One region of the Streptomyces sp. NPDC001604 genome, then DNA from elsewhere that is predicted to be linked to it. Evidence: riboswitches for the same ligand, from Rfam matches in the RefSeq annotation. Region 1 holds a riboswitch; each other region holds the start of a gene.
The links. Region 1 has a riboswitch for cyclic di-AMP ahead of ACFY1E_RS11470 (NlpC/P60 family protein). Riboswitches for the same ligand answer to the same signal wherever they lie in the genome.
Positions count from the first base shown of each region.

Region 1 (3,263 bases):
GCTGATCGGAAAAGGCCTCCGCCAGCGCCCTGATCGCCGCGATCCCCTCCCCGGCGGGAAGACGCCTCCTTGAGCTGGAACGACCGGAACCCGTACCGCTGTTGCATCAACCGGGCCTGCTCGCGTGCCTGCATCACCGGACGCTGCGGAGCGCCTGTGGCGAGCAAGGAGGTGGCCGCCGACTTCCGTCGGCGGCCACCTCCTTGCTCATCGTGCGGTTGGTGTCACACGGGGCGTACGGCGATACGGACCGCGGCTTCGCCTGCGTAGTGGACCGGGTCCTCGCGGATGACAGCACCCGGGCCGGGCGCGTGAATCATCAGGCCGTTGCCGGTGTAGATGCCGACATGGCTGAAGTTGTCGTTGAAGAAGATCAGGTCTCCGGGGCGGCTCTCGGCCAGGGGAATCACCGTGCCGGCGCCCGCCTGCTCGTACGTGGTGCGGGGCAGGGTGACCCCGGCGGCCCGCCAGGCGGCCTGGGTCAGCCCGGCGTTGTCGTACGACTCCGGCCCGACCGCACCCCACAGGCACGGCCTGCCGATCTGTGCACGGGCGAAGTCGATCGCCCTGTCGGCCTTGGTGGCGGTGGGCGTGACGGCGGCGGGCACACCCGTGTCGAGGACGGACGGCTGCACGGTCCAACCCCCGGCCTGGGGTATGCGGGTGTCGAGCGCGGACGGCTGGGTGCGCCATTCCTCCACGGCGGGTACGCCCGTGTCCAGCACGGAAGGCTGCATAGGCCACTCCTGCGTCGCGGGTGCACCCGTGTCGAGCACGGAAGGCTGCATGCGCCACTGCTCCACCGCGGGTACGCCGGTGTCGAGGACGGACGGCTGCATCAGCTGTGCCCCGGCCGGCGGCAGGCCCGTGTCGAGGACCGTCGGCTGCTGCCGCCACGCTTCCTCGGCCGCCGGGCGGGTCTGTTGCGTCTGGTCCTGCCAGGGCAGCTGGGCCGGCACGGCCTCGACAGCCGGGCGTGGTGCGGAGGTCTGCCGGGCGGTGTACCGGTACAGCAGTTCGCTGGCCGCCGCGATCTTGCGCTGGTTCTGCTCCTTGGACCTGCGCAGGGAGGTCTGCCTGGACTCGGGTGCCGCCGCCGGCAGCGCGGGGGCGGCCTCCTGGCGGGGCTGCGGGACGGCGGGGAGCACGGCCGTGGGGCCGGCGGTCAGCTCGGCGACCGGACGGCGGGACTCCGCGGAGGGCAGCTCGGGCACGGACCGGGCGGTCGTCGCCGGCTCCGGGGCGGTACTGCGGCTGTCCGCCGGGCGCCGGGGCTCGGCCTGGCGAGCCGGCATACGGTCGGCCGGCAGCACAGCGGGAACCGTCGGGCCCAGGGACGCACGCGCTCCGTCGAACCACCGCCGGGACACCGAGTCGAGTGCCGGATCCGAGCGGCCGCGCTCGCGTGCCGGGGCGGCGGGCGGCCGCGCTCCCAGCAGCTGGGCCCGGGTGAAGTTGTAGTTGCCGGTGTCGGACTCGGCCTGGTCGTAGAGGCTGCTCACCCGCTGCCTGACGGCTTCGCGGCTGGGGCCCTCGTCACCGGTCGACGGCGCGGCGTCGGCGGTCTGCGAGAACAGGGCCACCGAGGTGAGGGCCGCGGTCGCGAGAGCGGAGTTGCGCATGCCGGGAAGGCCGAGACCTCCGGTGCGCGATGGTCGATCCGGCGCCATGGGAGCCGTACTCCTTCCGTACTCCGCCTACCGAGTTAGCTGTCGGGTTCGGGCGGTCGGTTCCGGAAGGCATGCCCTACGGCCCCTGCCCTGGCGGGCAGTTGGCCGATTCACCCCGTCGTTCGGTTGGGTCCCCGGTTCCGGCTGCCACGGGGGCGCACCGGATTCGGCGGAGGCCGCGCGTCCCGGCGGGGTTCGCCGGAGGAACTCGTGCGGCCTGAAGCAACGCTAGCCAACTTGTGCGGCTCGTGTGAAGGTTGGAGGCCGGAATGTCCGATACGCTTTTGTGACCTTCGTCGTGACGCACCGTCAGATCCGTGTGTTGTGCACACAGTGGATCCGGACGGCGACCGTCCGTCGCGAACGGGCCGCGTCAGGCCCGCGGGCCCTCGCTGCGAGCCTCACGCTCGGCGTTGCGCTTCTTGATGCGCGCCGTCTCCTTGCGGACCTCCGCCTGAGTGGCGCGCTCCTTCTGCAGCCACTCGGGCTGTTCCTGCTTCAGGGCCTCGATCTGCTCGGTGGTGAGCGCCTCGGTGATCCCGCCGCGGGCGAGACCCGCGATGGAGACACCCAGCTTCGCCGCGACCACCGGACGCGGGTGCGGGCCATTGGCGCGCAGCTCGCGCAGCCACTCGGGCGGCTCGGCCTGGAGCTGGTCGAGCTCGGCTCGTGAGACGACACCCCCCCGGAACTCGGCGGGGGTGGCCTCGAGGTACACACCCAGCTTCTTCGCCGCGGTCGCGGGCTTCATCGTCTGGGTGCTCTGGTGCGACTTCATGCCGTCCAGGGTATCGAGCATGTTCGAGCCCTCCGACCACGGCCGGTAGCCTGGCCTGGTGACAGGCTCGGAAGAATCCCAGGCGTTCCGGCTTGCGTACGTCCCGGGAGCGACGCCCGCCAAGTGGGTGCGGATCTGGAACGAGCGCCTGCCCGACATCCCGCTGAACCTCCTCGCCGTACCGGCTGCCGAGGCACCCGACGTGCTGCGCGCCGGCGGGGCCGACGCGGGACTCGTACGGCTGCCGGTCGACCGTGCGTTCTTCAGCGCGATCCCCCTCTACACCGAGACGACGGTCGTCGTCGTGCCCAAGGACCATGTGATCACGGCGGCGGACGAGGTGACCGTGGCGGACCTCGCGGAAGAGGTCCTCTTCCACCCCCTCGACGACGTCTTCGACTGGGACCGGCCGCCGGGTGAGCCCGCCTTCGAGCGCCCTGCCACCACCGAGGACGCCGTGGAACTCGTCGCGGCGGGCGTCGGCCTCCTGGTCGTCCCCCAGTCCCTGGCCCGTCTGTACCACCGCAAGGACCTCACGTACCGGCCGCTGGTGGACGGCCCCGAGTCGAGCGTCGCCCTGGCGTGGCCCGAGGAGGCCACCACCGACCTGGTCGAGGATTTCATCGGAATCGTCCGCGGTCGCACGGTCAACAGCTCCCGCGGCCGCAAGGCGGCGACACCGGAATCGAAGGGCAGGGCGGGCGATACGACCGGCGCCCGGCGCAAGTCCGCCGCGGCGAAGACGACCGGAAAAACGGCTGGGAAGTCGGCGGGGCGCAACCCGAGGGCCGGATCCGACGTCTCCAAGGGCGCCA
Region 1 covers NZ_JBIAUY010000003.1:433,310-436,572, reverse strand. The annotation lists partial or broken gene ACFY1E_RS11475 (enolase C-terminal domain-like protein) at 1-122, opposite strand, end outside; gene ACFY1E_RS11470 (NlpC/P60 family protein) at 225-1,622, opposite strand; cyclic di-AMP (ydaO/yuaA leader) riboswitch at 1,679-1,852, opposite strand; gene ACFY1E_RS11465 (DUF5997 family protein) at 2,044-2,448, opposite strand; gene ACFY1E_RS11460 (LysR family substrate-binding domain-containing protein) at 2,507-3,263, shown strand, end outside.

Region 2 (3,263 bases), on a different contig from region 1:
TCGCTCTACATCAACTCCCCCGGCGGCTCGTTCACCGCCATGTCGGCGATCTACGACACGATGCAGTACGTCGGCTGCGACGTGGAGACGATCTGCCTGGGGCAGGCCGGCTCGTCCGCCGCGGTGCTGCTCGGGGCGGGCACGCCCGGCAAGCGGTTCGCGCTGCCGGGCGCGCGCATGGTGATCCACCAGCCGCTCCTGGCCGAGCCCATCGAGGGACAGACCAGCGATCTGGCCATCCAGGCCGAGGAGTTGGGCCGGATGCGGGCCCGGCTGGAGCAGATGCTCGTACGGCACACGGGACGCAGCCCGGAGCAAGTCGCGGCGGACATCGAGCGGGACAAGATCCTGAACGCCCAAGAAGCCGTGGAGTACGGCCTGGTGGACCGGATCATCCCCAGCCGCAAGGCCACCCTCGCCCCGCCCACCGGGCGGTGAGCGGCCGGTGCTCCCACCCGAACTTCCGCCGCTGCCCGCCCTCACCCGCGCCGAGGGCGAGTTGATCGACCGTTACCTCGACGTGGTCGACCTGCTCGGCCGCATCAATCCGGCGCAGCCCGGCGACACGTATCGCGGGCTGCGGGCGGCGCAGGCGCTGGTGAGCAAGGCGGCCCTGCTGCGCGACGCCCTGGCGCTGATGCACCAGCGGGGCGAGACCGAACTGCACGCCCCGACACTGGGACGCGCCCTTCGGGTGCTCGACGGGGAGCGGCGCACCGCCCGGGTCACGGTGCCGCCGCAGTCCGAAAGTTGACGCACGTACAACCGGTCCGGACCTTCCGTCCTGTGGGCGCAACGTCCGGACCGGAGTTCAAACGGACCAAATGAGGTACCCCCATTCGGCGTAGTCGCGGCTCCTTTTTCGCGACCGTCAGGGTTGCGCAACGCGCCTGCCCCGAGGGCGGTTTCCGGTGCTCCGGTGCTGGTCCGAGCCTCCTCGGGGGCCTCAACGCTCCCTCGAACACAGGGGTGTCCACCCGAACGGGTGAGTGGTGAGTAACGACACAAACCCCCGGTTCCATTGGGATTTTCGGACTTGTATGGGTGAAGATCCCTGTCTGACGACAAGCCCCCGCCGCAGCGGCGGGGCGATCCGGGCGGACGCCGAGTCCTGCCGCCGCCCGGATGACCGGTCGACAGGAGTGGATCGGCAGGAGTGGAGGACCCAAGCAAGACGGGTCGCCGGAACGGTCACGCCATGACCGGGTCGAGCAGCCCTTGGGGTGAAGCCGCGTCAGCGGCCGGGCAACTTCGCCAGCCCGAATCCGACAGGTCATCCTTCACAGGCGGCTGACGAAGGGTTGCGCATGACTGCGCTCAATCGTGTCCCGTCGCTGATGGTCCGGGCCGGTACGGCCTCGGCCCTCACCATCGCCGCAGTGGGCGGCTCCATCGTGGTCCCGGGTGTCGCCTCCGACGCCTCGGCAGCCACCATGGCGACGAAGGCACTTCAGATCGCGGCTTCCAAAAAGGGTTCCCCGTACAAGTGGGGCGCCTCGGGACCGCGCCGGTTCGACTGCTCCGGGCTCACGCTGTACTCGTTCAAGAAGGCGGGCAAGACCCTGCCCCGTACGGCGGCCCAGCAGTACAACAAGACCAGGCACATCTCCGCGAAGAGCCGGAAGGCCGGAGACCTGGTGTTCTTCCACTCGGGCTCCAACGTCTACCACGTCGGCATCTACGCCGGGAAGGGGAAGATCTGGCACGCCCCGAAGACCGGGGACGTCGTAAAGCTGCAGAAGATCTGGACGTCCAGCGTCTGGTACGGCCGGGTCAGCTGACTCTCCCGCGGGGGCGACGGCAACCTGACACGCCGCCGCCCCCGCGGGGCATTACGCGGCACCAGAGCGCCCCGGCGCGGTTGCGCGGCACGGTTGAGCGACTACGGCTCCTGCTGCCCCGCTGCCGGCACCGGCTGGGCCGGTACGGTCCACGGGAGCTCGATGGTGACCGTCTTGCCGCCCTCACGGGTGGGGCGGACATGCAGTCGGCCACCGCATTCGGCGGCCAGCCAGCGGATGATCACCATGCCCCGGCCGTTGTCCTGCTGCACGGCGGCGGGCAGGCGCTTGGGGAAGCGGGGGTGGCTGTCGGTGACACCGATGCGGAGCTGCTCGTCACGGTGGAGTTCGATGTCCACCGTGAAGGTGGGTGACTGACCGAAGGTGTGCTGTACCGAGTTGGTGGCGAGTTCGGAGACGATGAGGCGGATGGTCTCGGCGGCCTCCGTGTCCGCAGGCAGTCCCCACTCGGCCAGCGTGGTGACCACGAAGCCGCGGGCCGCGGAGACCGAGGCGGGATCGCTCGGCAGAGTGACGGATGCTTCCAAATGGTCTGCCATGGCGCGGTCGTCCCTTTCCCACGGGACCGGAGTCCGACACGGAGCGGTTGGTTCGAGTACGGTCCCGGACTGGTGCTTCGTCGCCAGACTGCCATTACCGCGCCCGTCACGGGTGGCGATCCACCAAGATATGCATATATCTGTCGCTCAAAGCGGTGAACTCTGCGACGGGAGACCGTATTTGGGTGGCACGGAAGGAGTAAGGAGAAGCGCATGCAACACGGTCCCGCGGTGCGCCGCCGTAAGCTGGGCGCCGAACTGCGTGCGCTGCGCACGAGCGCGGGGCTCACCAGTGGTGAGGCCGCCCGGCTCGTCGGCTGGCACCAGTCGAAGGTGAGCCGGATCGAGACCGGCGCCAGCGGGGTGAAACCGGCCGATGTTCGGTTACTCCTGGACGCCTACGCCGTGTCGGACGCCCAACTCCGTGAATTGCTGCTGGTGTTGGCGGGCTCCGACGAGGGAGGCGGCCGGCATCACTGGTGGCACGCCTATCGTGGCGTACTGCCGCCGACCTACCGCGATTTCATCAGTCTGGAGTCCCAGGCGAGAGCGATGAGCACGCTGGAGACGTCTGTCGTACCCGGCCTTCTGCAGACGCCCGCTTACGCACGAGCGGTGACCCGGGCAGCGGTCGGCGGACTGGACGACGAACGGCTCGACGCCCTGGTCGAGGTGCGGCTGGCCAGGCAGGACGTGCTGCGTTCGGACCCGCCGCTGGAGCTGAGCGCGGTACTGGACGAGGCGGTACTACGCCGGGAGATCGGCGGACCCGACGTCATGGAGCAGCAGCTCGAACGGCTCCTGGAAGCGGCGCGGCTGCCTCAAGTGCGGCTTCAGGTACTGCCGTTCGCTGCCGGGGCGCACGTCGGTGTCACCGGACCTTTCGTAATCTTCTCATTTTCGAGCACTTCTGATCTGGACG
Region 2 covers NZ_JBIAUY010000012.1:166,600-169,862, reverse strand. The annotation lists gene ACFY1E_RS29420 (ATP-dependent Clp protease proteolytic subunit) at 1-438, shown strand, start outside; gene ACFY1E_RS29415 (hypothetical protein) at 446-754, shown strand; cyclic di-AMP (ydaO/yuaA leader) riboswitch at 1,093-1,304, shown strand; gene ACFY1E_RS29410 (C40 family peptidase) at 1,308-1,781, shown strand; gene ACFY1E_RS29405 (ATP-binding protein) at 1,883-2,341, opposite strand; gene ACFY1E_RS29400 (helix-turn-helix domain-containing protein) at 2,555-3,263, shown strand, end outside.
Region 2: another riboswitch for cyclic di-AMP. It lies ahead of ACFY1E_RS29410 (C40 family peptidase); the one in region 1 lies ahead of ACFY1E_RS11470 (NlpC/P60 family protein).

Region 3 (3,263 bases), on a different contig from region 1:
CCTCCGGTGGCGTGGGCCGGGATCACCGCGGCGGCGATCCCCCCGGCGGCGGCCACCGCGACAGCGGTGGCCATCAGGCTCTTACGGCGCTTCGAGAACGTCGTGTTCATGCGCATGATTCTGTTGTCTCCCCGTAGACGGGCCGACACCCCCTGCGTCGGCCTTCTGAGGATGACTACGGAAGCGATCTCATTCTGGACTCAGTCCAGATGTGTGACGTACGCCACATCGCTTGGAGTGCAGGTCAGAGCCCGCTCGAACGGCAGCTCAGCCGGCCCGATGCACCACGGCGTCACACATCTCCATCAGCGCGAGCTTCGCATCGCACTCCGGCAGCGGAGCCAGCGCCGCTCGCGCGTCCTCCGCGTAGCGCACCGTGTCCCGGCGCGCCTGCTCCAGCGCCGGGTGCGCCCGGAGTCCGGCGAGCGCCTCGGCGTGCCGCGCGTCGTCGCTCAGGTCGGAGTCCAGCAGCTCGCACAGGGCGATGTCCTCGGCAAGCCCCAGCCGGGCCGCCCGCTCCCGCAGCCGCAGCACCGGAAGCGTGGGGACCCCCTCGCGGAGGTCGGTGCCCGGGGTCTTGCCGGACTCGCGCGACTCGGAGGCGATGTCCAGTACGTCGTCCGCCAGCTGGAAGGCGACTCCGAGCCGCTCCCCGTACTGCGTGAGCACGTCCACGACCGTCTCGTCGGCGCCCGACATCATCGCCCCGAAGCGGCACGACACGGCCACCAGCGAGCCCGTCTTGCCGCCCAGCACGTCCAGGTAGTGGTCGACCGGATCCCGGCCGTCCTGCGGCCCCGCCGTCTCCAGGATCTGCCCGGTGACCAGGCGCTCGAACGCCTCGGCCTGCACCCGGACCGCCTCGGGCCCGAGGTCGGCGAGGATGTGCGAGGCGCGCGCGAACAGGAAGTCGCCGGTGAGGACCGCCACCGAGTTGCCCCAGCGGGTGTTGGCGCTGTCGACGCCGCGCCGCACGGCGGCCTCGTCCATCACGTCGTCGTGGTACAGCGTCGCCAGATGGGTCAGCTCCACCACCACGGCCGAGGGCACGACCCCCGGTGCATACGGGTCGCCGAACTGGGCGGCGAGCATCACGAGCAGCGGGCGGAACCGCTTCCCGCCCGCCCGCACCAGGTGCTGGGCGGCCTCCGTGATGAAGGGCACCTCACTCTTGGTGGCTTCGAGCAAACCTTCCTCGACGGCCGCCAATCCGGCCTGGACATCGGCTTCCAGAGCCTGGTCCCGCACGCTCAGCCCGAACGGCCCGACGACGGTCACGAGGGGTCTCCTGTCTGCTGGTGTCTACTGGCGGTTACACGGTTTGTCGATAGGTCGCTGACATCACTCAAGTCAGCGTATCCGGTCACCTTTCGATCACCGATGCCGCCCACCCGTCCAGCCTGGGCGGTATCGGATCACGACCGGTATGTTTTCGATCAACCGATAAGAACGGATATCCATCGACTTGTCTATCGGGGTGTCGGCCGGCGCGCCTCTCGGCGTGTCCCCCGGTGCGTCCGTACGAGTCGGTACGCCCGAGTGCCCTTCCCTCAGGAAACGACTCACGAGGACCTCCGGATCCCGGCACGGGGTGCTCGACGGGCGACCGCCATGACAACGACGTGCACCACACGCCAGGTTCCGCTTTCGCCCCCCAATGAGGCGATGGGCGGCTGGTTGACCACGAGTTGGGGCCATTGCCCTATTTGCCACTCTTGCGAATGCCGGTGACTTGACTCACACGGCAGTACGGGCCGACAAGCGCTGCCCTCTCGCCGGTTCCCCTCTCCCGTACGCGAGTTGAGACTTGGCAACCGCAAAGGATCAAGTGCCCCATAAGCCTCAGAGCAAGGTCAACAGGCGTGATCTGTGAGGCCGACCCTTGTTCCCGCCATGTGCTCTCGCATACGTTCCCGGCCTGTCGGGTGGACGCCGAATCCTGCCGCCGCCCGGACACGACCATCGACCAACTGACTCGCACGGCAGGAGCGGGGGAACCAGGTAGGCCGCCGGACCGGGCATCGTCCCGGGCCGGCTAGGGGTGAAGTCGCGTGGCCGTACGGCTGCGCGGCCGGGCATCTCCCCGCCCGAACCCGACAGCTCACCTCGCAGGCGACGGAGAGGATCCCGCCATGCCTGCAACAGGTCAGCACCGCCGTCCCAGAAGCAACCGCCTCGCCCGCAAGCTCGCCGTCACCGGTACCGGCGCCGCCGTTCTCGCCCTCCCGCTCATCGGGGCGAACAGCGCGTCCGCGGCCACCCCGACCGTCGCCAACGTGAAGTCGATGGGCTACGCCGACAACCTCGACGGCTGGATCCGGGGCGCCCTCCAGGTCATGAAGCAGAACGGTATCCCCGGGACGTACAACGGCATTTACCGCAACATCATCCGCGAGTCCTCGGGCGACCCGGCCGCCATCAACAACTGGGACTCGAACGCGGTCGCCGGCACCCCGTCCAAGGGACTGCTGCAGGTCATCGACCCGACGTTCCTCGCCTACCATGTGCCCGGCACGGCGATGAACCCCTTCGACCCGATCGCGAACATCACGGCCGCCTGCAAGTACGCCGCCGCGCGGTACGGGTCGATCGACAACGTGTTCGGTGCGTACTGAGCACTCCGTGGGAGTGCCGCGATCGGCCGTTCGTCGGCTGCGGCGCCTTCGTGGCTGGTCGCGCCCCGCGGCGGAGCCGCAAGTCAATACAGCCCCGCGCCCCTGAAGGAGCGCTGCCGTAACGTAGCGGACTTCGCTGAGGCCGCTCAGAGCTCCTCCAGCTCTCCGAGTTCATGGAGCTCATCGAGCTCCCCGAACTCGAAGAACATTCGCTCGAGGACGACGGCGATGCCGTCGTCCTCGTTCGACAGGGTGATCTCGTCGGCCACCGCCTTGAGTTCGGGGTGGGCATTGGCCATGGCGACGCCGTGGGCGGCCCAGTCGAACATGGGGATGTCGTTGGGCATGTCACCGAAGGCGATCGTCTGCTCGGGGCCGAGTCCCAGGTGCGCGGCGGCCAGTGCGAGGCCCGTCGCCTTGGTGATGCCGCATGGCTGGAGTTCGACGGTCCCCGGTCCCGACATGGTGACGGTGGCCAGCGAACCCACCACCGAGCGCGCCGTCGCCGCCAACTCGTCGTCGGACAGGGCGGGATGGCGCAGCAGCACCTTGCTGATGGGTTCGCACCACAGGTCGTCGCGCCGGTCGACGCGGACCGCCGGCAGCGTCGGATGCGGCATCAGATAGCCCGGTTCGATGAGCGTGAGT
Region 3 covers NZ_JBIAUY010000018.1:126,224-129,486, reverse strand. The annotation lists gene ACFY1E_RS36885 (CHRD domain-containing protein) at 1-110, opposite strand, end outside; gene ACFY1E_RS36880 (polyprenyl synthetase family protein) at 268-1,278, opposite strand; cyclic di-AMP (ydaO/yuaA leader) riboswitch at 1,959-2,128, shown strand; gene ACFY1E_RS36875 (transglycosylase SLT domain-containing protein) at 2,133-2,615, shown strand; gene ACFY1E_RS36870 (HAD family hydrolase) at 2,762-3,263, opposite strand, start outside.
Region 3: another riboswitch for cyclic di-AMP. It lies ahead of ACFY1E_RS36875 (transglycosylase SLT domain-containing protein); the one in region 1 lies ahead of ACFY1E_RS11470 (NlpC/P60 family protein).